2 regions of the Paraburkholderia sp. BR10141 genome follow, and region 1 is predicted to be linked to the other one. Evidence: riboswitches for the same ligand, from Rfam matches in the RefSeq annotation. Region 1 holds a riboswitch; the other holds the start of a gene.
The links. Region 1 has a riboswitch for cobalamin ahead of cobW (cobalamin biosynthesis protein CobW). Riboswitches for the same ligand answer to the same signal wherever they lie in the genome.
Positions count from the first base shown of each region.

Region 2: another riboswitch for cobalamin. It lies ahead of ACOJB8_RS04500 (TonB-dependent receptor domain-containing protein); the one in region 1 lies ahead of cobW (cobalamin biosynthesis protein CobW).

Region 1 covers NZ_JBMIQH010000009.1:158,628-170,709, forward strand. The annotation lists gene cobN (cobaltochelatase subunit CobN) at 1-2,263, opposite strand, end outside; gene cobW (cobalamin biosynthesis protein CobW) at 2,291-3,382, opposite strand; cobalamin riboswitch at 3,598-3,866, opposite strand; gene ACOJB8_RS15260 (cobalamin biosynthesis protein) at 4,009-4,500, shown strand; gene cobO (cob(I)yrinic acid a,c-diamide adenosyltransferase) at 4,500-5,102, shown strand; gene ACOJB8_RS15270 (cobyrinate a,c-diamide synthase) at 5,107-6,417, shown strand; gene bluB (5,6-dimethylbenzimidazole synthase) at 6,401-7,096, shown strand; gene ACOJB8_RS15280 (DUF4136 domain-containing protein) at 7,098-7,724, opposite strand; gene ACOJB8_RS15285 (CHASE2 domain-containing protein) at 7,811-10,219, opposite strand; gene ACOJB8_RS15290 (FecR family protein) at 10,246-11,664, opposite strand; gene ACOJB8_RS15295 (response regulator transcription factor) at 11,661-12,082, opposite strand, start outside.
Region 2 covers NZ_JBMIQH010000002.1:396,662-408,743, forward strand. The annotation lists gene ACOJB8_RS04450 (TauD/TfdA dioxygenase family protein) at 1-5, shown strand, start outside; gene ACOJB8_RS04455 (RBBP9/YdeN family alpha/beta hydrolase) at 28-588, shown strand; gene ACOJB8_RS04460 (DsbA family oxidoreductase) at 575-1,291, shown strand; gene ACOJB8_RS04465 (Rieske (2Fe-2S) protein) at 1,323-1,655, shown strand; gene ACOJB8_RS04470 (porin) at 1,846-2,997, shown strand; gene ACOJB8_RS04475 (BON domain-containing protein) at 3,031-3,411, shown strand; gene ACOJB8_RS04480 (copper chaperone) at 3,646-4,455, opposite strand; gene ACOJB8_RS04485 (DUF899 domain-containing protein) at 4,464-5,228, opposite strand; gene ACOJB8_RS04490 (helix-turn-helix domain-containing protein) at 5,378-6,598, shown strand; gene ACOJB8_RS04495 (glutamine cyclotransferase) at 6,634-7,275, shown strand; gene ACOJB8_RS04500 (TonB-dependent receptor domain-containing protein) at 7,333-9,273, opposite strand; cobalamin riboswitch at 9,377-9,558, opposite strand; cobalamin riboswitch at 9,649-9,782, shown strand; gene ACOJB8_RS04505 (porin) at 9,840-10,934, shown strand; gene ACOJB8_RS04510 (acid phosphatase) at 10,992-12,082, opposite strand, start outside.

The sequences.
Region 1 (12,082 bases):
GCGCAGCCCAATCGACCGTGGCCGGATCGACGAGGTGATCGATGCGCAGGTCTCCCGCGAGCGCATCGATGAGACCTGCGTTCGCGCCCTGCCCGTCCCCGCATGCGTATCGTCCGAGCGCGAGCAGCGTGTCGCACCGCTGCTGGCCTTGCGGCGATTCGCCGAACGTATGCAGGCCGTCGCGAATCTGCGCTTCCTTCAGCTCGCACAGGTAAGCGTCGGCGCGCGTGAGCAATTCGTCTTCGCCCGCCTGATCCTGCGGCGCGGCGACGCTCAATTCCTCGTGCAGCCGATGCTCGATGATGATCGCGAGTATGGTCTTGCGCAGCAGCTTCGCGCGGCGCGGGTCCACCATCAATGCTTCGTAATACTCATCGACCTGACGTTCGAGGTCTTGCAGCGGCCCGTAGTTTTCGGCGCGCGTGAGCGGCGGCATCAGGTGATCGATGATCACGGCCTGGGCGCGGCGCTTGGCCTGGCTCCCCTCGCCCGGATCGTTGACGATGAACGGGTACAGATGCGGCAGCGGCCCGAGCGCCATGTCGGGCCAGCAGGTGTCGGCGAGCGCCACGCTCTTGCCCGGCAGCCACTCCAGGTTGCCGTGCTTGCCCACGTGCGCGATGGCGTCGATGCCGAAGGTCTCGCGCAGCCAGAAGTAAAACGCGAGATACGCGTGCGGCGGCACGAGTTCGGCGTCGTGGTAGTTCGCGTAGGTGTCGTCGCCGCGCGAGCGCGAAGGCTGAATGCCCACGAACACCTGGCCACAGCGCCAGCCCGCAATCATGAAGCGGCCGCGGCGCACGGTGGGGTCGTCCTCCGGCACGCCCCAGCGCGCGATCAGCGCGTTTTGCGCCTCGGCGGGCAACTGCGAGAAGCGCGCGCGGTAATCATCGAGGGAAAGACTCTGCCATGCGGGACGCAGCGCGCGGGTGTCGGGATCGTTCGTCACGCCCTGCGTGAGGATGCGCATGAGCGCGTCGCCGTCTTCGGGCAGATCGGCCACACGATAGCCTTCGTCACGCAGCATGCGCAGGATGCCGACCACCGAGGCCGGCGTGTCGAGTCCCACGCCGTTGCCAATGCGCCCTTCGCTCATCGGATAGTTCGCGAGCACGAGCGCGAGTTTCTTCTCCGCGTTCGGCAGGCTGCGCAGACGGCACCACCGGCGCGCCAGTTCGGCGACGAACGCCACGCGCTCGGCATCGGGCTGATAGCGCACGACATCGACCTGCGTCTCTTTGCAGTGGTATGCGAGGCCCTTGAAGCTGATCGCACGCGTAATCACGCGGCCGTCCACTTCGGGCAGCGCGATATGCATGGCGATGTCACGCGAATTCAGGCCGTGATTGTCCTTCACCCAGTCTTCGCGATTGCCGCCGCTCAGGATCACCTGGAGCACGGGCGCGTCGCCGGCGAGCGCGATCGGTTCGGGGTCGTCGAGCGACGAAGCCGCGAAGGCCGTGGTATTCAGCACGAGCGAGACGTCGTGCTCGGCCGCCAGTTGATCGAGCACGTCGCGGCTCAAAGTGTCCTTGAGCGACGTGATCGCAAGCGGCAGCGGGTTCAGGCCGCGCGCGAGCAGCGCGTCGATGAGGGCATCGAAAGCGGCGGTGTTCGCCGCCTGCAGATGCGCCTTGTAAAACAGCAGCGCGACGACCGGCGCGCCAGGTTGCCAGCGCGCGCGCCATTCGTCGATGGTCGCGACGTCGCGCTGCGGGCAATAGAGCGCAGCGGCGGGCAACGCAATGGGCGGCGCAGGCTCGCTGCCCCAGTCGAATGCGCGCCACGCGAGCGCACGCAGGAACGATTCGGCGTTGGCCGCGCCGCCTTCGCGCAGATAACGCCACAGCAAGCGGCAAAACTCGGGCTCGGCGCGGCTCTTCGCGATGAGATTGGGGTCTTCCTGCAAGTCGCCCGAAAACATCGCGAGCAGTTGCCCGCGGCGCTCGGCTAGCGAGACGACCTGCTCGATGCCATATGGCCAGTACGTTTCGCCGCCCAGATGATCGACCACCACCACGCGCGCGTGCTGCAAGACATCTTCGACGTAGAAGTCCACCGACGCGGGCTGGCGCAAATACGTAACGTTCGCAAGCCGCACGCTCGGAAAACCTGCGGGCAGGCGCGGCACGACGCTCGCAAGCAGCGCGAGCGTCGTGTCGGCCGAACTGAGCACGACGATCTCGGCGGGCTGCTGGTCGATCCGGATAACGCCCTGCGTGTCGTCGACGAAGCCGCCAGGCGTAGTGCGCAGCAAATGCATGGGACGGCCTCGTCTAGCTGGGTGCGCTCACTTCGCGCCCGCGGTCTGCACATTCGCCAACGCGACATCGAAGGCCGCTTGCAGCGTCGCGCCATCGAGATCCTCTCCGATCAGCACGAAGCGGCTCGCAAGCGGCTGCGCCGCGCTTTCCTGCGCGTTCCAGCGGCGGTCGAAATAGCTGTCGAAGCGACGGCCCACGCCTTGAATCACGAGGCGCATGGGCGCGCCCGGCAACGCGGCAAAACCCTTCACGCGATAGATCGTGTGCGCATCGACGAGTTGCTGCAGCGCCTCGATCACGCTCTCGCGCGAAGCCGCATTGCCCGACACCACAACCGAATCGAACTCGTCATGATGATGATCGGGATCGTCGGCGGAACCGTGATGGTCGTGCCGCAGATGAATGCTCTCCTCGGAGGCCGCCTCGAGCCCGAGCAGCGTATGCAGATCGAGCTTGCCGTGCTGCGCGCGCACGATCTTCACCTGCGGCGGCAGCTCTTCGCGCAGCTCGGCAATAAGCGCGTCCTGGCCCGCTACGTCCAGCAGATCGGTCTTGTTGAGAATGACGAGGTCGGCCGCCGAAAGCTGGTCTTCAAACAACTCGTGCAGCGGCGACTCGTGATCGAGATTCGGATCGGCGCGGCGCTGCGCGTCCACGGCCTGCGGATTTTCGGCGAACTGGCCGCTCGCGGCGGCGGGGCCGTCCACCACGGTCACGACCGCATCGACGGTGAACGCGTTGCGGATCGACGGCCAGTTGAACGCCTGCACGAGCGGCTTGGGCAGCGCGAGACCCGAAGTTTCGATCAGCACGTGATCGACATCGCCGCGGCGTTCGAGCAGTTTCTCCATCACGGGGAAGAACTCTTCCTGCACGGTGCAGCAAAGGCAGCCGTTCGCGAGTTCGTAGAGCTGGCCTTCCGTTTCGTTGCCGTTCTCGTCGCAGCCAATGCCGCAACCGCGCAGAATCTCGCCGTCGATACCGAGTTCGCCGAATTCGTTGACGATGACCGCGACGCGCAGGCCGCCCGCGTGCTGGAGAATGTGACGCAGCAACGTGGTTTTACCGCTGCCGAGAAAGCCCGTCACGATCGTGACCGGAATCTTGCGCATTTGCATGAAGTGCTCCTTCGGCGCCAGGCCGTATCGAGGGGCATGGTGCGTCGCGCCTGCCGTTCGTGCGGGTGCCGTGTTGCGCACACGCGCGTATCCATGGAGACGCTGTCACGCGCAACGATTCAACAACCTGCAGGGGACGAACGACCAGAAACGCACCCGGGCCTCGCCCGGCTGACGCATGAAAATCACGGACCCGGCACCGCATCCCCGCAGCGCGAATCCCACGTATCTGGCCGGTATCCGGACTGACGAAACACCGCTTCGCCTTCCCGCGCGAGCGGCCTTGCGGCCGGCTTGCACAGTGGCGTGGACTGCGTAAAGCATGGAAGCGGTTTGCGGCATTCGTGCGAACGCCGCGCTCGTTGTACCGTTGCGGGTGCAGTTCAGGTTGGCCACGCCCGAGGCGGGATGGCTCCCTGATTCCCGTTTAACTGCGCGCGCATTGTGAATCGCGCGCGCGAGCACCAGAGTGCGTGCGAGTGTAGGCGCGGGGGGCCCGTGCGTCAAGGAAGGCGTGGGAAGCCGCAAAAGCGTGTGCTATCGTAGCGCGCATCCGGCGCCCGCCGGAACGCGACGCTTTTGCTCGTTTTGCCCCTGCGGTCACGCCTTCGATCGACGCCCTCGCCGTGAATCCTGCCGAAAATCGCGCCTCGGGCGCAGCCTCATTCGAAGCCACGCCGGAACCCGCGCAGCGCGTGCCGCCGCTTGCGCTCGGCATCGGCTGCCGGCGCGGCGTGACGCTCGCGCAGGTCGAAGCCGCGGTGCGCGCTGCGCTCGGCGCGTGGCCGGTCGACAGCGTAACGGCCGTGGCAACGCTCGATGCAAAAGCCGGCGAACCCGGCTTGCAGGCGTTTTGCGCGGCACATGCGCTGCCGCTTCAGACGTACACGCGGGAGCAACTCGCCGCGACACCGATACTGGCGCCGCCCTCCGCAGCCGCGCAAGCGCAGTTCGGCGTAGACGGCGTGTGCGAACCCTGCGCGCGTCTGGCGGCGGGGGGCGCTCCTCTCGTGCGCGGCAAGCTGGCGCTCGACGGCGTGACGGTCGCAATCGCAGGCATTCTGCCAAACGACGCAAATGCGGACGCGATAGCGCCGCAACCAAACCAATCCCGATGATGAAAACCGATCCCGAATCGCACCAACGCATGACGCAACGCCGCCGCGAAGGCCACGAGAAGAAGCAGGCCGCCGCGACGCACGAAAAGGGCCTGTTGATCGTCAACACCGGCAACGGCAAGGGCAAGAGCACGGCCGCGTTCGGCATGGCCGTGCGCATGCTCGGCCACGGCATGAAGCTAGGCGTCGTGCAGTTCATCAAGGGCGCGCTGCACACGGCCGAACGCGATTTCCTCGGCAGCGTTGCGCACTGCGAGTTCGTGACGATGGGCGACGGCTACACCTGGAACACGCAGAATCGCGACGGCGACATCGCCACCGCGCGCAAGGGCTGGGACGAAGCGAAGCGCATGATCGAGAGCGGCGAGTACGCCATGGTGATCCTCGACGAACTCAACACGGTGCTCAAATACGAGTACCTGCCGCTCGACGAAGTGCTCGGTGTGATCGCCTCGCGCGCGCCGCACGTGCACGTGGTCGTGACGGGTCGCCATGCGCCCGACGCCCTGATCGAAGCGGCCGACCTCGTCACGGAAATGCGCCTCGTGAAGCATCCGTATCGCGAGCAAGGCGTGAAGGCGCAAAAGGGCGTGGAGTTTTAAGCGCATGAGCGCAACGGTTGCCTGCCCCGCGCTCTTCATCAGCGCGCCCGCTTCGGGCCAGGGCAAGACCACGCTCACGGCTGGCCTCGCGCGACTGCATCGGCGCGCGGGCCGACGCGTGCGCGTCTTCAAGACCGGGCCGGATTTTCTCGACCCGATGATCCTCGCACGCGCGAGCGGCGCGCCCGTGCTCTCGCTCGACCTGTGGATGGTGGGCAAAGAAGCGTGCCGCGCCCTGCTCGCGCAGGCCGCGCGCAACGCCGACCTGATCCTTATCGAAGGCGTGATGGGCCTGTTCGACGGCACGCCGAGCAGCGCCGATCTCGCGACCGAGTTTGGCGTGCCGGTGGCCGCCATCGTCAGCGCGAAGTCGATGGCGCAGACCTTCGGCGCGATCGCGTTCGGTCTCGCGCATTTTCGGCAGGAAGTGCCCTTTCATGGCGTGCTGGCGAACCGCGTGGGCTCGGCGCGTCACGCGCAGATGCTGCAGGAGGCGTTGCCCGCCGACGTACGCTGGCTCGGGCATGTTGCGAGCGAAGCAACGATGGCGCTGCCCGATCGCCATCTCGGCCTGCATCAGGCCGCTGAGATCGACGACCTCGACGCGCGCATCGAACGCGCCGCCGACGCGCTCGCGCAAACCGCGCTCGCCGAATTGCCGCCTGCGGTGGCATTCGCCGATCCTTCGCATGACGAAGCGATTGCGCACCGGCTCGAAGGCCGCCATATCGCCATTGCGCGCGACGCCGCATTCTCGTTTCTCTATCCGGCGAACATTGCGCTGCTCGAAACGCTGGGCGCGAGCGTGAGCTACTTCTCGCCGCTCGCAAACGAACTCGCGCCCGCCAGCGCCGACGCGATCTTTCTGCCAGGCGGCTATCCCGAGCTGCATGCCTCGACGCTCGCGCACAATACGCAGGCCGCGAATTCGTTGCGCGCGCATGTATCCGCGGGAAAGCCGCTCGTCGCTGAATGTGGCGGCATGCTCTATCTGCTCGATGCACTGACCGACGTGGAAGGCACGCGCACGCCGATGCTCGGCCTGCTTCCCGGCGAGGCGGTCATGCAAAAGCGTTTCGCGGCGCTCGGCATGCAGCAGCTCGACGGCGCGCATGGCGCGCTACGCGGCCACACGTTTCACTATTCGCGCGTCGCCACGCCGCTGGCGCCCGCGCTCACGGCACACCACGCACAGACCGGCGCGCCCGGCGAGGCGCTGTACCGGCACGGCTCGATCGCGGCCACCTATATGCACGCTTACTGGCCCTCAAACCCGGCTTTCGCGGCCGCACTCTTCCATGGCACAGCCCTTTGACGAAGCCGAACGCGCGGCGGTCTACCGCGCGATTTACGAGCGCCGCGACATGCGGCACTTCGCACCGGGCAAGATCGATCCCGCGACACTCGCGCGCCTGCTCGACGCCGCGCATCACGCGCCGAGCGTGGGCTTCATGCAGCCGTGGCGGATCGTGCGCATCACGGACCATTCGGTGCGCGAGCAGTTGCACGCGACGGTCGAGCGTGAGCGCATTGCAACCGCCGATGCGCTGGGCAAACGCCGCGACGAGTTCATGAAGCTCAAGGTGGAAGGCATGCGCGATTGCGCCGAGGTGCTCGTGGTCGCGCTGATGGACCGCCGCGAAACCCACGTCTTCGGCCGCCGCACGCTGCCCGAGATGGACCTCGCCTCCGTGGCGTGCGCGATCCAGAACATGTGGCTCGCGGCGCGCGCCGAAGGGCTCGGTATGGGCTGGGTGTCGATCTTCGACGTCGACGAGGTGCGCACCCTGCTCGCCATGCCGCCCGGCGCCAAGCCGGTGGCGATCCTCTGCGTGGGTCAGGTCGACGCGTTCTACCCGCAGCCGATGCTCGAAATGGAGAAGTGGGCCGAACGCAAGCCGCTTGGCGAATGCGTGTTCGAAAACCGCTGGCCGCAGGACGAGCCGGCGAGCGTGCCCGAAGCGGCGCCGGACACCCCCGGAAAGTTGCCCTGAACTACTGCTGATTGACGGGTGAGACGGAGAGCACTTCCGGCATGCCCGGCGCTTGATCCGCCGTGCCGGCGCTGACCGGACCCTTCAGCTTGACGCGCCATTGCGGCGCGCCCGCGTACGGCAGCCGCGCCAGTGCGCCCGCCACGAGATACGGCACGGCCTCGCGGGCGTCGGCGTTGCGGTCGCGCTTCACGGCGCTCACCTTGTAGACCTCGTTACCATCGGGCAACGCGAAAAAACGCAGCGTCAGCGTGTGCACGTAGGGCCGCCCGAACCATGGCAACGACGGTCCCTCGGCCGGCGCGCAGCCGGCGCCGCAGCTAGCGTCCACGACTTTCACCTCGGCGGGATGCGTGTCCCACGCCACCGAGACGAGATAGCGCGCCGCCTCGGGCGCGCCTGCCTTGAAGCCGCGCTGCGCGAGACCGTCGCTCAGCAACGCCTGGTACGGGAGGATCTCGCCCGCATCGGCCTGGGCCGGCGTTGGCGCAAAACGGTAGGTCGCGGGCTGGCTGGTCGCAGCCGTTGCGGGCAGCGCGCCTGTGGCCGCGACGTCGGTCGTCACGCCCGCGCATCCGGCAAGGGCGACGAGCGTCGGTAGCAGACAGATCGACAGCAAGGTCTTCACGAAACACTCCATCGGGTTGCCGCCGGCATACGGCCAACGGCATTCGGGTTATTCATGCATGCGCAGCAGGAACGACACGGCACGACTCAAACCGGCGCGCCGATCGCGGGCAGCGACATCGTCAGCACGGTGCCCTTGCCTGGCTCGCTCTCCAGCAGGACGTCGCCGCCGTGGCGCGTCACGACTGTCTTCACGAACGCCATGCCGAGCCCCGCGCCGCTCACCTCGGGCCGCTGTTCCGCATGAAAGCGCTGAAACGGCTGAAACAGCCGCGCCTGATCTTCCTGCGCGATGCCGTAGCCCTGATCGCGAATCGAGCAGACCACGCGCGGCGGAACGCGGTCGTCCAGCGCGACGGTGCAGACGATGCGCGTATCCGCAGGACTGTACTTCACTGCGTTGTTCAGCACGTTCACGAGCGCGCGCGTCATGAGCGAGCGGTCGGCGTTGATCCAGCCCATCTGCTCGCCTTCGAACACGGTGTCGATCTGGATGCGCTTCGCGTGCGCCTGCGGCCACACTTCGTCGCTCGCGTCGATCACCAGCTCCGCGAGGCTGGTGGGCTCGAGCGCGTACACCTGCGACTCGGCACGCGCGAGCTGCACGAAGTCGTCGGCGAGCTTGAGCGAGCGGCGCGCGTAGCGCTCGATGCGCTCCATCACGCCGCGCACGGGCTCGGAGCCAAGCGTGCCGCGCTCGCGCTCCGTCTCGACGAGCGCGACGATCGAGGCCTGCGGCGAGCGCATGTCGTGCGACAGCAGGCGCAGCGCGTCCTCGCGCTGGCGTTCGGCGTCGTGCAGCTCCGTCACGTCGACGAGACCCGCGATCCAGCCCACCGCCTGTCCCTGCGCGTTCGTACAGCACGCGTAGCGCAGCAGATAGTCGCTGCCGTCGCGCGCGCGCACTTCCACGCCGCGTTCCATCAACTCGGCGAACTCGTCGCGCGCCGGGTCGAGCGGCGCGGGCCAATGCGCGTGCGCAAACGCCATCGCGTCGGGCGCCGGGTCGATCGGTTTGACGAGCGCGAGGTCGCCGAACACGTCCTGCATCCGGCGCCCTTCCGCGGCGCTCACGTTCAGGCGCTCGAGATACGCACGCGAAGCATGATTCGCGATCAGCACGACACCGCGCAGATCGGCCACGAGAATCGGCTCCGGCACGGAATCGAGGCTATCCCATACGAAGCGGCGCATGTCCTGCAGCCGCTGCGCGGCCTGCGCCATGAGCGCCATTTGCTGGGCGAGCGCGTCGCCGGCGAATTCGCGGCGCGGCGTAGGCGCCTCGGGCAGCAGGTAGGGTTCGTCGGCAAGCTGGCGCAGTTCCTTGCGCAGGTAAGCCATCGTCATCTCGAGGCGGCGCCAGCTCCACACCGGATAGACGATGAGCAGCGCGACGATCGCTGGCACGGGCGGGAGCCAGAGGCGCGCGTGCAGCATGCCCGCACTCGCACCGAGCGACACGGCGATCAGGAACGCGAGCAGCAGCAGCGTGCGCAACGGCGAGAGCACGAGAAAACCCGCCAGCAGCACCGCGAGCGGCGCGAGCGAGGCAAACACGACCATGACCGGCGGCGCGGGCTGGATGGCGCTCCCGTTGAGCAGCGTGTCGAGCACGATGGCGTGGATGTACACGCCGGGCAGCGGCCCGAGCGTACCCGAGAGCGGCGTGGCGAAGCGGTCGTAGAGCCCCGAGGCCGTGACGCCGACGATGGCCACGCGCCCGCGCAACTGCTCGGGCGGCACGCGGCCATCGAGCACGTCGGCGAACGAGACCTTGTGGAACGCCTGGGAATTTGCGCCGAACGGAATCAGGAAACGCGCCTCGCTGCCCGGCGCCGCCGCATGCAGCACATCATCGCGCTGCGCGGTGGCGGGCATGCCGTGCGCGAGCTTCACCGCGCCGCTGCGCACCGCCCGCCAGACCGGCACCATCAGTTGCGGCCAGCGCTGCTGCGCGTCGCCTTCGAACAGCGCGACGCTGCGCACGATGCCGTCGCTATCGACTTCGAGGTTGATATGGCCCATGCCGGCGACCGCCTGCGCGAGCGGCGCGACCGGACGCACGGCCTCGCGGTGACCGGTGTCGTCGGCGGGCGTGAGCAGGATGGGGAGGAACGACGGGCGCGCGTGCAGCGCCTGCGCAAAGTGCGCGTCGTCGGGGGACGATTCGGTGAACAGCACGTCGTAGACGACGGCCGCGGCACCCGCTTTCGCGAGTTGATCGACGAGCCGCGCATGCAGCTCGCGCGGCCACGGCCAGCGCCCGAGCGCCGCGACGCTCGCATTATCGATCTCCACGAGCACGATGTCGGGCGACACCGGCAACGCACGCGCGGAGAGCAGGCGGTCATAGACGAGATGGTCGGCGCCGCTCGTGAGCCGCCAGAGCACGCAGAGCACGACCACGACCACGCCCGCGCAGCCCACGCCGGCCCATTCGAACAGGAAGCGTCGCCCGACGGAGCGGCCAAGGCGCGCGGGCGGCCTCACGCTCATGCGGGGCTCCACCTCGTCCGGCCGAGTCACCAGTCGAGCCTGAATGACTGGACCGGGCTGGCCTTCTGGTAATAGTGGCCGTTGTCGAACTGCTCGGCGATCACCGTCCAGTAGTAGACGCCCTTCGGCAGGTCGCGCACGACCGCATCGCCCGTCGTGATGTCGGTACGGTCGATGAGCGGCGCGCGCAGATCGGACGTCGTGCCGAGCACGAAGCGAAAGCGCGTGTTTTGCGCGTTGCGGTCGATGAACCAGCGGAACGCGAAGTCGCGCGAGCCTTCAATGGGGCCGGCGCTCGTGCCCAGCGCGACGCGCCGGCGCTCGAACGCATACGACGCCGGCATGCCTTCGAGACCGCTGGCGTCGATGGCGGAAATGCGTACGAAGTAGGTGCCGTCTTCGAGATTGGCAAACGACACGCGCGGGTCGGCGCTGCGCTTGTCGCGAATCATGTCGAGCAGGCCCGCGTCGCGGCCGATCTGCACGCGCCAGGCGCTCGCACCCGCCGAGGAGGGCGCGATTTCGAAGACGACAGCTTCGTCGTCCTGCACTTTGGACGGCTGCAGCAGCTCGGGCGCGTCGAGCAGCGTGACGGGCGCGCCCGCCGGCCGGCCCGCCAGCGTGAGGTTGCCGTGGTGCGCGGCGACGAGTTGCTCGGAGGCGCTGAGCGGGGTGCCCGGTGACGGCGGCCGCGCGAGCGCGCTGCGACCGTTGCGGGCCACCGAGTCGGCGTCCACGCCCACTGCGCCGTCCAGCACCTCGACCGCCGTCGCACCCTTGTCGCCGTCGTAGCTCACGCGAAACTGCGTGCCGCGCACGCCGGCCACCACGGAAGGCGAGCGGATCTGGAAGCGATCGTCCTTCTTCGTGGCATGCGTGACCTCGTTGCTCACCTCGCCGTGATGGAGATCGACGATGCGGTCGGTCGCGCCCGTGAGCGCCGTTTGACGCAGCGTGGCGAGGTCGAGCGAGGTATCGGGCGGCAGGGCGATATGCGAGCCATCGGCCAGTTCGAGGGTGGCGAAACCGTTGTGGCCGGTCTGCACCCGGTCGCCTTCGACAAGGCTCGCGCCGACGGTGAGCGGTAGAAGCGGGCCGGTGCGGAACGCATGCTGCACGGGACCGTTCACGGCGATCACCTTCGCGCTCAGGCCGTCCTGGCGCAGCAGCGCGACCGGCACGCGCAGCGTCGTACCCGGCCGAAGGTGGCGCGGCTCGCTCACATGATTGAGGCTCGCGAGCTTCTTCCAGTCGGCGGGATTGCGCAGGTAACGCGTGGCGATGTCGTAGAGCGAGTCGCCGGGGCGCGCGACGTAGGGGGTCATCTCGGGCGGCTGCGCCGGAGCGTTCTCGCGCGCCTCGGCGCCGCGGGGAAGTGCAACGAACGCAAGCGCGAAAGCAAGGAACGGCGCCGCGGTGGCGCGCACCGCACGCGCGCCCCTCACGCGCTGTCCCCCTCGATACGCTCGAGCCGGTAGCCGTAGCCGTAAATCGGCGTGAGGCGATAGCCGTTTTCGGGACGCAGGCCGAGCTTCGAGCGCAGCATGGAAACGTGCGTGTCCATCGTGCGCGAAGGAATGTCGTCGGACTGCTTCCAGATCACGTCGAGAATGTGCGCGCGAGACAGAGGACGGCTCAGGTGCTGAAACAGCAGCAGCGCGAGTTCGAACTCCTTCTGCGTGAGCGCGACGTTGCGGCCGCTCACCGAAGCCTGGCGCGACTTCAGGTCGAACTCGTATTCGCCGAAGGTTTCCTTGAACGCGGGCGTGTGCAGTTGATAGGCGCGGCGCAACAGCGAATTGACGCGGGCGATCAGCACCGGCGCCGAGACGGGCTTGACGACATAGTCGTCGGCGCCGGCGT
Region 2 (12,082 bases), on a different contig from region 1:
ACTGAAGCGCGCAGGAGACCTGGACGAATGACGCTGAAGACCACACCGACCATGCTGATGGTCCCGGGGTTGCGCGACCACGTGGCGGAGCACTGGCAAACGCTGCTGCAGCAAAAGCTGCCCAACGCGGTCTCGGTGCCGCCGCTCGAGCACGACAAGCTCAGCCGTGCAGCGCGCGTGGCGGCGCTCGACGCGGCGCTCGCGAAGATCGACGGTCCCGTCATTCTCGTGGCGCATAGCGCGGGCGTGATGATCACGGTGCATTGGGCGCAGCAGCACGGCCGCAAGATTCACGGCGCGCTGCTGGCCGCGCCGGCCGACCTCGAAACGCCGCTGCCGCCGGGTTACCCGCCATTCGAAGCACTGGCCGAGCACGGCTGGAACCCGATTCCGCGCAAGCCGCTGCCGTTTCCGAGCATCGTGGGCGCGAGCCGCAACGATCCGCTCGCGCGCTTCGAGCGCGTGGAGGCCATGGCGAAGGACTGGGGCAGCAGCCTCGTCGACCTGGGCGAAGTCGGTCATCTGAATCCCGCAGCGGGTTTCGGCGAATGGCCCATGGCGGAGATGTTGATTCATGAACTTGTCTGATCAAAAGTGGGCGGCGCAGGCGAGTCGCGACGCGGGCGAGCCGCCCGTGCTGACGATCGAAGCCTTCTTCGACTTCATCTGCCCGTGGTGCCTGATCGGCAAGCGCAATCTGGACGAAGCGCTTGCGCGTTTCGCAAATTCGCGGCCCGACGTGCGTGTGCGTGTGCGTGTGCAGTGGCGCTCACACCAATTGCTGCCGTGGACGCCGCTCGAAGGCATGCCGTATCAGATGTTCTATCGCGACCGCCTGGGCAGCGACGAAGCGGTGGCCGCGAGGCGCGCGCAGGTGCAGCGCGCGGGGCGCGACGCGGGTGTCGAGTTCGCATTCGATCGCATCGAAGTGCTGCCGAACACCGCGGCCGCGCACGACCTCGTCACGTTTGCCGCGAGTCGCGGCATGCGCGAACAGAGCGCGGTGCTGATCGACCGAGTGCTCGAGGCGTACTTCATGGAAGGCCAGAACATCGGCGATTACGCGGTGCTCGAGCGTCTGGGGCTCGAATGCGGCCTCGAGCGTGAGCGGCTGGCGGCTCACATTGCCGCATCGAAGCGCCTCGCGGACCCGACCGGTCAGCGCGCGCCGTACGCCGATCCACAGGTGAACGGCGTGCCGTATTTCGTGTTCAACACGGGGTATTCGCTCTCGGGCGTGTACTCGCCGGTCGCGATGGCCGGCACGATGGCGCTGGCGGTCGCGCACTGAGGCAAGCTGAAGGAAGTCGAGGGGAACGGGAATGACACGTGAAGTATCGGTCGGTAGGGCCGACGAACTTGCGCCGGGCGAGCGCAAGCTGGTTTTCGTCGACGGCCGCAGCATCGTTTTGTTCAACATCGAAGGACAGCTGCACGCGATCGACAATTCGTGCCCCCACAACGGCGCCTCGCTCGCGAGCGGCCCACTCGAAGGATGCATGGTGCGCTGCCCCGCGCATGGACTGCGCTTCGACGTGCGCAGCGGCTGTATGCCGGGCGCGGGCGGGCTGAAGGTCACGACATTTCCTGTGCGGACTGCGCAAGGAAAGCTGCTGGTGAGTGTCATGGAAACGCCGGCTCCGAGCCAGGCATAGCCGCGCGCCATCGCACTCAAGAACCGCATACGTACCGAAGTCACTTAGGATAGCAAACCATGCAGGGTCTGATGATGGAGCAGCGGCTTCATGCAGATCATGGATCGCCGCAAGGACGTCATGTAATCCCCACCAGGCAACAACAAAAGGCGCCGGGACCACCCGGCAGCCACACACACGGAGAGAGGCAATGAAAGTGAAGTTCGGCAGCGTGGCAGCGCTGGTCCTGTTCGCCAGCGCGGCGCATGCGCAATCGTCGGTCACGCTTTATGGCGTGGTCGACACCGGTGTGCTGTACCAGAGCACTTCGGCCGCAAACTTTTCGGGGACTGCGAAGAATCTGGGGAGCGTCTGGCAACTCAAGGACGGCGGCATCTTTTCGAGTATCTGGGGTTTGAAGGGGACCGAGGACATCGGCGGCGGATACAAGATCAACTTCAAGCTTCAAGGGTCGTTCACGTCGAACAACGGCAAGCCGGGCCTGTCCGACACGCCGGGCGTGACGGCGCTGTTCAACCAGATCACGACCATCGGCGGATCGGGTTGGTTCGGTTCGATCGACGCAGGCCGGCAGATCATCCCGATGATCTACGCGATGGCGGACACGGACGTACGCGGCGCGCAGTACTTCGGCAGTATTCTCACCGCGTGGCTGGGCCTCAATCAGGCCGCCGGCTGGCCGGGCACGAGCACGAATGCGCCGATCGGCGCGCTCTATGACAGCAACGCGATCGTCTATAACTCGCCAAAGTTCTATGGCGCATCGCTCGCGCTGGAATACGCGCCGGGTGGTGTGCCGGGGCAGTTCCAGGGCGGCACGCGCGAGTCGGCCGTGCTCAAGTACTCGAACTACGGCCTGAACCTGGCTGGCGTTTACTACAGCGGGCACGACACCAACCCGTACGCGGGCACCTATCCGACGACGCCGGCCGCGCCGGCGACGGGCCGCAACAACAACAATTTCTATTATGTCGGCGCGATGTACACGATCAGCGGATTCTCGATATCCGGCTCGTTCAGTTCGTCCAATTCGTCCAGCCTGTTCACCAAAGCGACCTACAACTTCGAAATGATCTCGGCTGGCCTGGGTTACCAGTTCAGCCCGGTCTTCAAGGTCACTTCGGGCTACTACTATTTGAAGGACCGCAACAACTCGGCGAATCATTCGAGCGAAGTCGCCGTGGGCGCCGAATACAACCTCTCGAAGGCAACCAGGGCCTACGCCCAGGTCGGCTACGTCAGCAACAAGGGGACCATGAACCAGACGATCATCTACGGAGCGCCGGTCGCGCCGGGCCAGTCGACGACGGCGGCGATGGTGGGTATTCGTCACGCGTTCTGATCCTCATAAACTCAAGAAAGAACGGAGCAATTCATGAAGAGAACTACGGTAGCCGGATTGGCGATCGCGACGCTCGTCGCGGCGGCTTCCATGAGTGCGTGGGCGCAGGGTGACGCGAGCGCGGCTGCGGGGGCGCAGGCGGCGTCGACAACGGCTGCTCCTGGCGCGGCAGTTCCCACGGACAGGCAGGCGAATCGTGCCATGCGCCGCAAGGTGTATGCGGCCATCGGGAAGGACAAGTCGATCAACGCGGGCAACATCAGCGTCGGGGCCAGAGGTGGCGCGATTACGCTGAACGGGACCGTTTCGGACACCGCGCAGATCGCCAGGGTCGAGGAGATCGCGAAGGGCGTTCCCGGCGTGGCGTCGGTGACCAACAAGCTGACGGTCAAGAAGTCTTTCGGCGGCATGTAAGCCGCCACAAGAGGCGCGGAGTGCGGCGAGGCCGGGAGTCCCCCTGGTCGCGCCGCGCTTCGCCCGGCAGCACAGAGGTGGAATTCAGCCGGCCTCTTGCTGCTACTCCGGACTGCCAACAACAATCCGGAGCGTCGATCAGACTCGTGTGCAGGCGCGAGTCTGGAGGCGTGAGTTCGACCTTAGAGTCGGAGCGTTTTATCGCCGTTTCGCGGGTGCGGAACGGCGATTTTTTTATGCAGCTACCGCCCGCACCACCATCACAACGCCCGCCGCGATCGCAGCCGCGCCAATCCCGCGTGCGACTCTTGTGCCGCCCGGCATCCACCGCTCCGCTGCGATCGCCGCCGCGACCAGCGCCATCGCAGGCCGATCCATCACGCCTGCCGCAAGCAGCGCCGCCATCAAATTTCCGCAGCAGTACAGGCAATGCCGGCCGAGCCTCGAACCGTGCCGCAGCGCGGCCTGCACGTCGAGCCGCGCATGCCCGCACGACGGCAAGTTCCCGCAGCACGCAAGCCACCGCGCTTTCCACGCAGAGAACTGCAACACGCCCGCCATCACGACGACGACACCGGCCACGGCTGGCGCGGTGTGCGCCAATGCAGGCGCATCGACGGCTAGCGCGGTGAGTTGCGCCCCCGCCGCGAACACGAGCACTCCAACCACGAGCCACACAAAGAAGTAACCCGCCCCAGCCATCACCGTCATCCCACCCGCGCGCGCCGCGCGTGCGTCGCCCAGCGCCTCGAAATATCGCCACAAAGCGGGCGTGACCGCAGGCAACATCATCGCGACCATCATCACATTCCACATGCCGGCAAACGATACGGCGGCGTCGAACCAGGTGCGTCCGCACATGGGCGTCCAGAGCGTGGACATCGTCCAGCCGCCGGGCATCGGCGTGCCGCCCATCGCCTGCATCGAAGCGCACCGGACGAACGTTGCCGCCGCGCTCGCCGCGAAGACCAGCGACGCAACGCCGAAGAAAACCGCGCGCGGTATACCGCCGCGCAGCCGTACCGTCATGCCGACGTTATCCATGATGCGCCTCAGCTCTGTGCGTACTCGTCATGCCGGTGCCACCAGATGCCGGCCTCGTTACGTCCCTTCGGCGCGCGGTCGAGCCACTGGTACATGCCCCACACGCCATCGAGACCGCGGGCATAGGTCGAGTACGTGTGATAGACCACGCCGTCCTCGAGCACGAATGCGCTCAGGCCCGGACGGTCGCGCGTATAGGTCGCCGCGTCGGTGCCGCAACTCGCCGCGAACTCGGCGACGGGCGCGGGCGGCGGATTCATGTCCATGGCGTGGCCGCTGCGCGCATAGTTGTATTCGATGTCGCCCGCGCGCTGCTGCGCCGTGGTGAACGCCACGTTGAAATCGAAGTTGAAGTCGTTGCCGTTCGACGAGGCCCACGGAAAATGCCATCCCATGCGCTTGCGGTAGGCGAGCAGCTTCGCGAGCGGCGCGCGCGACACCGCCACGAGCCGCACGTCGTGATTCGCGAGATGTACCGCGATGCCGTCGAAACCATCCGCAATCGAGGAACACGACGGACAGCCCGCCGCATAGTCCGGCCCGAACATGAAGTGATAAACGAGCAGTTGCGAGCGCCCCTTGAAGAGATCGGCGAGCGTGGCGCCGCCCTCTTCGGTTTCGAAGCGATACATCTTGTCGACGCGCACCCAGGGCAGCGCCTGGCGCTGCTGCGCCAATGCGTCACCGCGCCGTGTGTGCTCCTTTTCGGCCGCGAGCAGTTCGATGCGCGCCGCGAGCCAGTCTTCGCGTGTTCCTGTGGTATGGGTTGCCATTGCCTGGTCCTCCTATGGGTTGACTACGGTGGCGGCGTGCTGGGGGTACTGCCGCGTCGTTCGATCGATGATTCATTTGATCGCCGTGTTAGATTAGGTCCGGACCGAGAAGGAGGGGGAGTGACAAGTGTGGCGGGATTCCCATGACCATGGATTCGCTGATCACGGCTGCCGCGCGCGCGCTCGCGGCCGGTGATCCGCTCGGCGCGCTGAACCGGGTCGCGTTGCGCGACGACGCGCCCGCGCTCGCGCTGCGCGGCATCGCCATGGCGCAGCTCGGCGACTTCGCGCGCGCCAAAGCGCTGCTGCGCAGCGCGGCGCGCGGCTTCGGCGCGCGCGAGGCCGTCGCTCGCGCGCGCTGCGTCGTCGCCGAGGCCGAAATCGCGCTCGCTTCGCGCGATCTCGGCTGGCCGACCGATACGCTCGCTGCGGCGCGGCAAACGCTCGAAGCCCATGGCGACCGCCTCAATGCCGCGCACGCGCGCTACCTGGAAATTCGCCGTTTGCTGCTGATCGGCCGGCTCGACGAGGCTGGGGGCATGCTTTCCGAAGTCGATCCCGCGCCGTTGCCGCCCGCTTTGCGCGCGGCGCATGAGCTGATCGCCGCCGGCATTGCCATGCGGCGCATTCAAACGCAAGCGGCGCGGCAAGCGCTCCGCGCGGCCGCGCGCGCCGCGCGTGAGGCGGGCATCGCGGCGCTGAGCGCCGAGATCGAGAGCGCAGCGCTGCTGTTGACCTCACCGGCGGCGCGCCTCATCGCGCGCGGTGAAGAGCGGGTGTTGCTGCTGGAAGACGTCGAGGCGCTGCTCGCCTCGAAGGCCCTCGTCGTGGACGCGTGCCGCTACGTCGCGCGCGAGGGTCCAACCGTCATCGAACTCGCAAGACGGCCAGTGCTGTTCGTGCTCGCCCGCGCGCTTGCGCAGGCGTGGCCCGCCGACGTGCCGCGCGATGCGCTCATCGCCCGCGCCTTTCGCACGAAGCACGCCGACGAAACGCACCGCGCCCGCCTGCGCGTGGAAATCGGCCGCTTGCGCACGCTGATGCGCGACGTGGCCGAGATCGGCGCGACCCAGCAGGGCTTCGCGCTGGCGCCGCGCCACGCGAGCGAAGTGGTGGTACTGGCGCGGCCCGTGGAAGAAAAGCACGCCGCCGTGCTGGCTTTTCTCGCCGATGGGCAATCGTGGTCGAGTTCGGCGCTGGCGCTCGCGCTCGGCGCGAGCCAGCGCACCGTGCAGCGCGCGCTCGATTCGCTCGCGGCGGCGGACAAGGTGCAGTCGTTCGGCTACGGCCGCGCGCGCCGCTGGACCACGCCGCCCGTCCCCGGATTCGCGACGACCTTGTTACTCCCCGCCCCGCTGCCAGGCGATTAGGATGAACGCCTGTCCCTTCATTCAACGAGGAAACCATGAAACGAACGACTGCCGAAATCGTCCGCGAGTACGGCCCTTTTCCCGGCATCGAGAAGGTGGGCGGGGTCACGTACGACGGCAAACGGGTGTGGTTCGCCGTAGGCGAGCGCATCGCGTCGCTCGATCCGCAGAGCGGCGAGACGCAGCGCTCGATCGACATCGCGGCGCACGCGGGCACGGCTTTCGACGGCCGGCATCTGTTTCAGATCGCCGAGGATCGCATCCACAAGATCGACCCCGAAACGGGCCGCGTGCTCGCGACGATTCCCGCGCCCGGAGGCGGCGGCGACTCGGGGCTCGCGTGGGCGGACGGGACGCTCTGGGTCGGGGTGTATCGCGAGCGCAAGATCCATCAGGTCGATCCGCAGACGGGCGCGATCCTGCGCACGCTCGAATCGAGCCGCTTCGTCACCGGCGTGACGTGGGTGGACGGTGAACTGTGGCACGGCACCTGGGAAGGCGACAAGAGCGATTTGCGGCGTATCGATCCGGGCACGGGCGAACTGCTGGAACAGCTCGACATGCCGCCCGGCACCGCCGTTTCGGGGCTGGAGTCCGATGGCGGCGAGCAGTTTTTCTGCGGCGGCGGGAACAGTGGGAAGATTCGCGCGGTGCGGCGTCCGAAGCGCGAGGGCTAGGCGAGCGGGTGCGCAAGAAACTTATGAGCACCCGCTCGAGCGCAACGCTCAGAACGCTCAGAACGTATAGGTCACCTTGCCAAACGCCGTGCGCCCCAGCGTGTTGTACCCGTAGGCGGTCACATACTGCCGGTTGAACACGTTTGCCAGCGTGGCCGATAGCGCGAGATGCGCATTGACCTTGTACGACGCGCGCAGGCTCACCGTCGTCCACGAGGGAAGGTAGATCGTGTTGAGCTGGTCGTCGAACGTCGAGCCGTTATACAGCAGCGAAACGCCGGTGCTGAGCGCGTGGAGCTGGAACTCGTCCCACGTGTGATCCACGCTCAGGCTCACCGTCTGGCGCGGGCGGCGATTGAGCCAGGTCTGGTCGGTCACGTCCTGCGGATTCAGAATCCCCACCGTAAGGCTCACCGGCGTGTACTGGCCGAGCGTGCCCTTGTACGAGAGGTCGAGACCCTGAATGTGCGCGCGGCCCACGTTCACGGGCAGGAAGGTCTGCGAGTTGTACGTGATGAGATCGTGCACGCGCGTGTCGTACACGGCCGCCGTGAACGTGCCGATGGAAGTGGTGGCATCGAGCGCGGCTTCGACCGAGTCGCTGCGCTCGGGCAGCAGGTTGGGATTCGAGTAGCCCGGATAGTAGAGGTCGTTGAACGTCGGCAGGCGGAACGCATTGCCGTACGAAACGCGCGCCGTGTAGACCGGCGTGATGGCCCACGAGAGCGCGACGTTGCCCGTATTCACCGATTGCCCCTGCACGATTTCGTGCCGCCCCGCCAGAAACAGCGTGACGGGTCCGAGCGTGGACGACTGATGCATCGACACGGCCGAATCGTTGCGCGCGGGCAGGCCGCCCGGCACGTCCACGGGCAGGAACGCCAGCTCGCGGGTGTAGTCGTAGGCGAGCTTGGTCTCGCCGTCGAGCGGCATGCCGAAGAGCGTATGGCCTCTTTCCTGATGCGTGATCGACGTGGAGGTGGAAAAGCGCGTCGAGTCGATCTCGTCGGAGGGGATCGTCGGGTCGTTCGAATAGAGAAACTGACGATCCGTCGCGTAACCCACCGACTGGTCGAGCTGCGTGGTCGGCGTGATGTCGAGGTGGAACGCGAGACCGGTCGTGAGCTGCGTGTCGCGCTGCCGGTCGTTGCCTCCCGCGTTGTCGTAGGAGAGATCGGAGCGGTGGTAGAGCGCGAAGGTCGAGATCGACCAGTTGTCGTGCGCGTAGCCGAGGCGCGCGTCCAGGTTCTGCGCGTGGTATGGATTGCGGCCGTCTTCGTGGCCGTAGGCCCCGGGCTGCGTCGCGTCGATGCCCGCCGTGTTGTAGTCGTGCAGGCCCAGCGAGTAGGTGAGGCCGCTCAGTGCGGAAAGCGGCCCTGTCGATGGGATTGTGCCCGAGGTGCGCACCTGCGTGTCGAAGGTCTTGTTCGAGCCGCCGCCGAACGAGACGGTGGTCTGGTTCGGCTGGTTCGACGCATGGCGCGTGAAGAGCTGCACGACGCCGCCCATGGCATCCGCGCCGAACGAGGCGGCCGCGGGGCCGGAGATCACCTCGACCCGGTCGAACGAGGCAGTCGCAAGATCGGCCCATTCGGCCGTGCCCGTGGTGACGGAGCCTATGCGTATGCCGTCGATGAACACGGCCACCTGGTCGGCCGACGAGCCGCGAATGCTCACCCCCGTGTACGACCCCGGGCCGCCGGTCTGCGAGACGGTGACACCCGGCAGCGTGGCGAGCGCCTGCGCGATGCTGGGGTCGACGGGGGAAACGCGGTCGAGGTCCTGGCGCGTGAGCACCTGGGTGGTTGCATAGCGCTGATCGAACGATTGTGGCAGGTGCTGTGCGTCGCCCACGACGAGGATATTGGGCAGCGTGGTGTCGCCGCCGGCTTGCTGCGGCGCCTGGGCGGACGATGCATTGGCGGCGTCGGCGGCATGCGCGGTTTGCCACGCCCAGGCGAGCGCGGCGGAGGTCAATACGAATTGGCGAAACTTCATGATGCGGTGGCTGGAAACAGCTCCTGAAATACGGGCTGTCCGTGCAACGGGCGATCGCCACGTGGGCGGTGCTTGCGCATTGGGGATCCCCGCCCGCTGCGGCTGCTGGACTCGGTTGATGGCAGGTCTCCTGGCTCGCGGGTCGACATCCGCAGCCGGCCTTCCCGGTTTCCCAGTGGCCTTCTCTGGCATGGACTCGCCGCTTACAGTTGCGGGGGCAGCCGCAGTCTTGCACTGCGTTCCCTTTTGATCCCGTCGCCGGGAACCATCAGGGCGCAAGGGTAAGGGCCGCGCAATCGGTGCGTCAACCTTTGACGAGCGTCGTGTGGCAAAAACACCCGGTTTGGCTGCTCCCGCAACTTACGCTATCCTTGCGGCTGTTTTTCGCGCGTAGGCGCTGCACAAGCGAAACGCAGCAGGGAAGCCGGTGAGAATCCGGCGCGGTCGCGCCACTGTGACCGGCGGTCAATCGAGCCAGAAGTCAGACCTCGCTACGTCCTCGCCGCATCGAGCGGGGGCGGACGGCGCTCGTCCACGCAATCCCACCTACACAAACAAGAAGACTCATGAACAAGAACATTCTCGCCGTCCTGGGTGGGACGGCATTGGCATTCACCGGCGCTGGCGCCTCGGCGCAGCAGGTCACGTTGTACGGTGAGATGGACGCGAGCGTCGACTATGTCAGCGACGTTGGCGGCCGCACCCAATATCGTGCAGGCTCGGGTCTTGTCGACGGCAGCTTCTGGGGCCTGCAGGGCACTGAGGACCTCGGCGGCGGCAACGCCGCGATCTTTCGCCTCGAGCGCGGCTTCTCGTCCACCTCTGGCGAAGCCTTCAACGACCATCCGTTCTACGTTGGTCTGCAATCCGAACGACTCGGCACGATTACGCTGGGCCGCCAGTACGACACGATGCACGACTACTTCGCCCCGTTCACACTAACGGGCGGCGCAGGCGGCACGGCATTCGCGCATCCGTTCGACAACGACAACGCCAACAATTCGTGGCTCGCCTCGAACGCCGTGAAGTACGCGAGCGCAACGTACGGTGGTTTCAGCGCCGGCGCGATGTACGCGTTTTCGAACGAGGCGGGGCGCTTCGCGCAAAATCGCGCTTACGGCTTCGGCGTCCATTACGAAGGCGGCCCGTTCAGCGCAGGCGTGGCGTGGATGCACATCAACGGACGCGGCGCCTCTTCGGTGGGTGCGTACGATACATCGGTGCTGCCGGGTGCGGGCCTCGTGCCGACCGAGGTCGCGGTGCAGCGCGAAGACACCATCGGCGCGGGCATGAGCTACGCGCTCGGCGACGTCACGCTTGGCGCGGCCTGGTCGCGTTCCATTCATACCCGTGTCAGCGAGGCCGACGGCGGCGCGCCCTTGCCTTCGGTCGCATTCAGCAATTACGAAGTGAATGCGCTATGGCAGGTGACGCCCGCGTTCTCGCTGGCGGGCATGTATGCCTACACGGGCGCGACCTCCGCGCATTGGCATCAAGGCGCGCTGCAGGCCGGCTATCAACTGTCCAAACGCACGGACGTTTATACCGAGGCGATCTATCAGCGCGCGTCGTCCGGTGCGCTTGCGATGATCAACACCTGCGACCCGTCGGGCGGCCGCAACCAGGTGCTCGTGGCCGCGGGCATCCGGCATCGCTTCTGATGCGTAAAAAAGGCCCCGAACCGTTGCGATTCGGGGCCTTTATACTGCGTGGCTACGTCACGAAGCCGAGAGCTTCACCGAAACGCCGGTCGAAGAATAAACCGGCGTGGCCTTGAAGCCATCGACCGTGACCGTCGCGAATTTCACCGATGCGCCGTTGCCGTCGATCACGTCGATCGTGTCGCCCGCTTTCGGCGTATAGCCGTTCACGAACTTCACATGCAGCGTGCCGCCCGCCACCGTGAGCTGGCCGCCCACACGCAGGCGTCCGCCGCCGTTGCCGTCGATATCGAGTTCGAGCGTCGTGCCGTCGAGCTGCGTGTACTTGCCCGCCACCGTCAACGGTGCGCTCGTCGCCACGGTCACGCCGCCGCCGGACCCGACGTACACGTCGCCGTTGCCGAAGGCCGTGGTCGACGCTGCAGCGAGCATGCCGCCGCTCACCTGTGAGCCGCCCGTGTAGCTGTTATTGCCCGCAAGCGTGAGCGTGCCGCTGCCCTGCAGCGTGAGCTTGCCCGTGCCGGCGATGTCGTTGCGCCAGGTGTCGGCGGCGTTGAAGCCGCCCTGGGTCGCGTCCATCGCCACGATCACATTGCCGTTGAACGCACCATAACCATCTGCAGCACTAAACATGTTCAGACGGCCCCAGCCCTCGGCGTCGTCCATGACCGGATAGCCCGAGACGACTTCGGTCGTCTTCAGCACGATGCGGCGCTGGTCGGCGCTCAGGTACGGGAAGCGCGTTTCGAGCAGTACCTCGGCGCCCTTGGGCACGACGGGCGGCGCTTCGGTGGATTCGATCTGGCTGAAACCGAACGTCATGCGGCGCGCGAACTCCGACTTGTTGGTCGCATAGTCGGCAAAGCGGTCGGTCGCGGTCGTGGACGAATGCGCGAAGGCGGGGAAGGTCGTGGCGCTCGTGCCGGTGGCCTGTTCGAGCGCGCTGTGCGCCTGCGCATAGGCCGCGCTCTTGAGCGTGGCGTTCGCGGGATCGTAGAGATTCGCGGCAGTGGCGGCCAGCGCGAACATGCGGCCGCCGATCACGTCGAGCGGCGAATGCATGCCCGCGAGAATGCGGTTTTCGCCGAGCTCGAGGCCGCGGCTCGCCATTTCCTGGTAACGCTCGGGCACGAGGTATGCCATGGTCA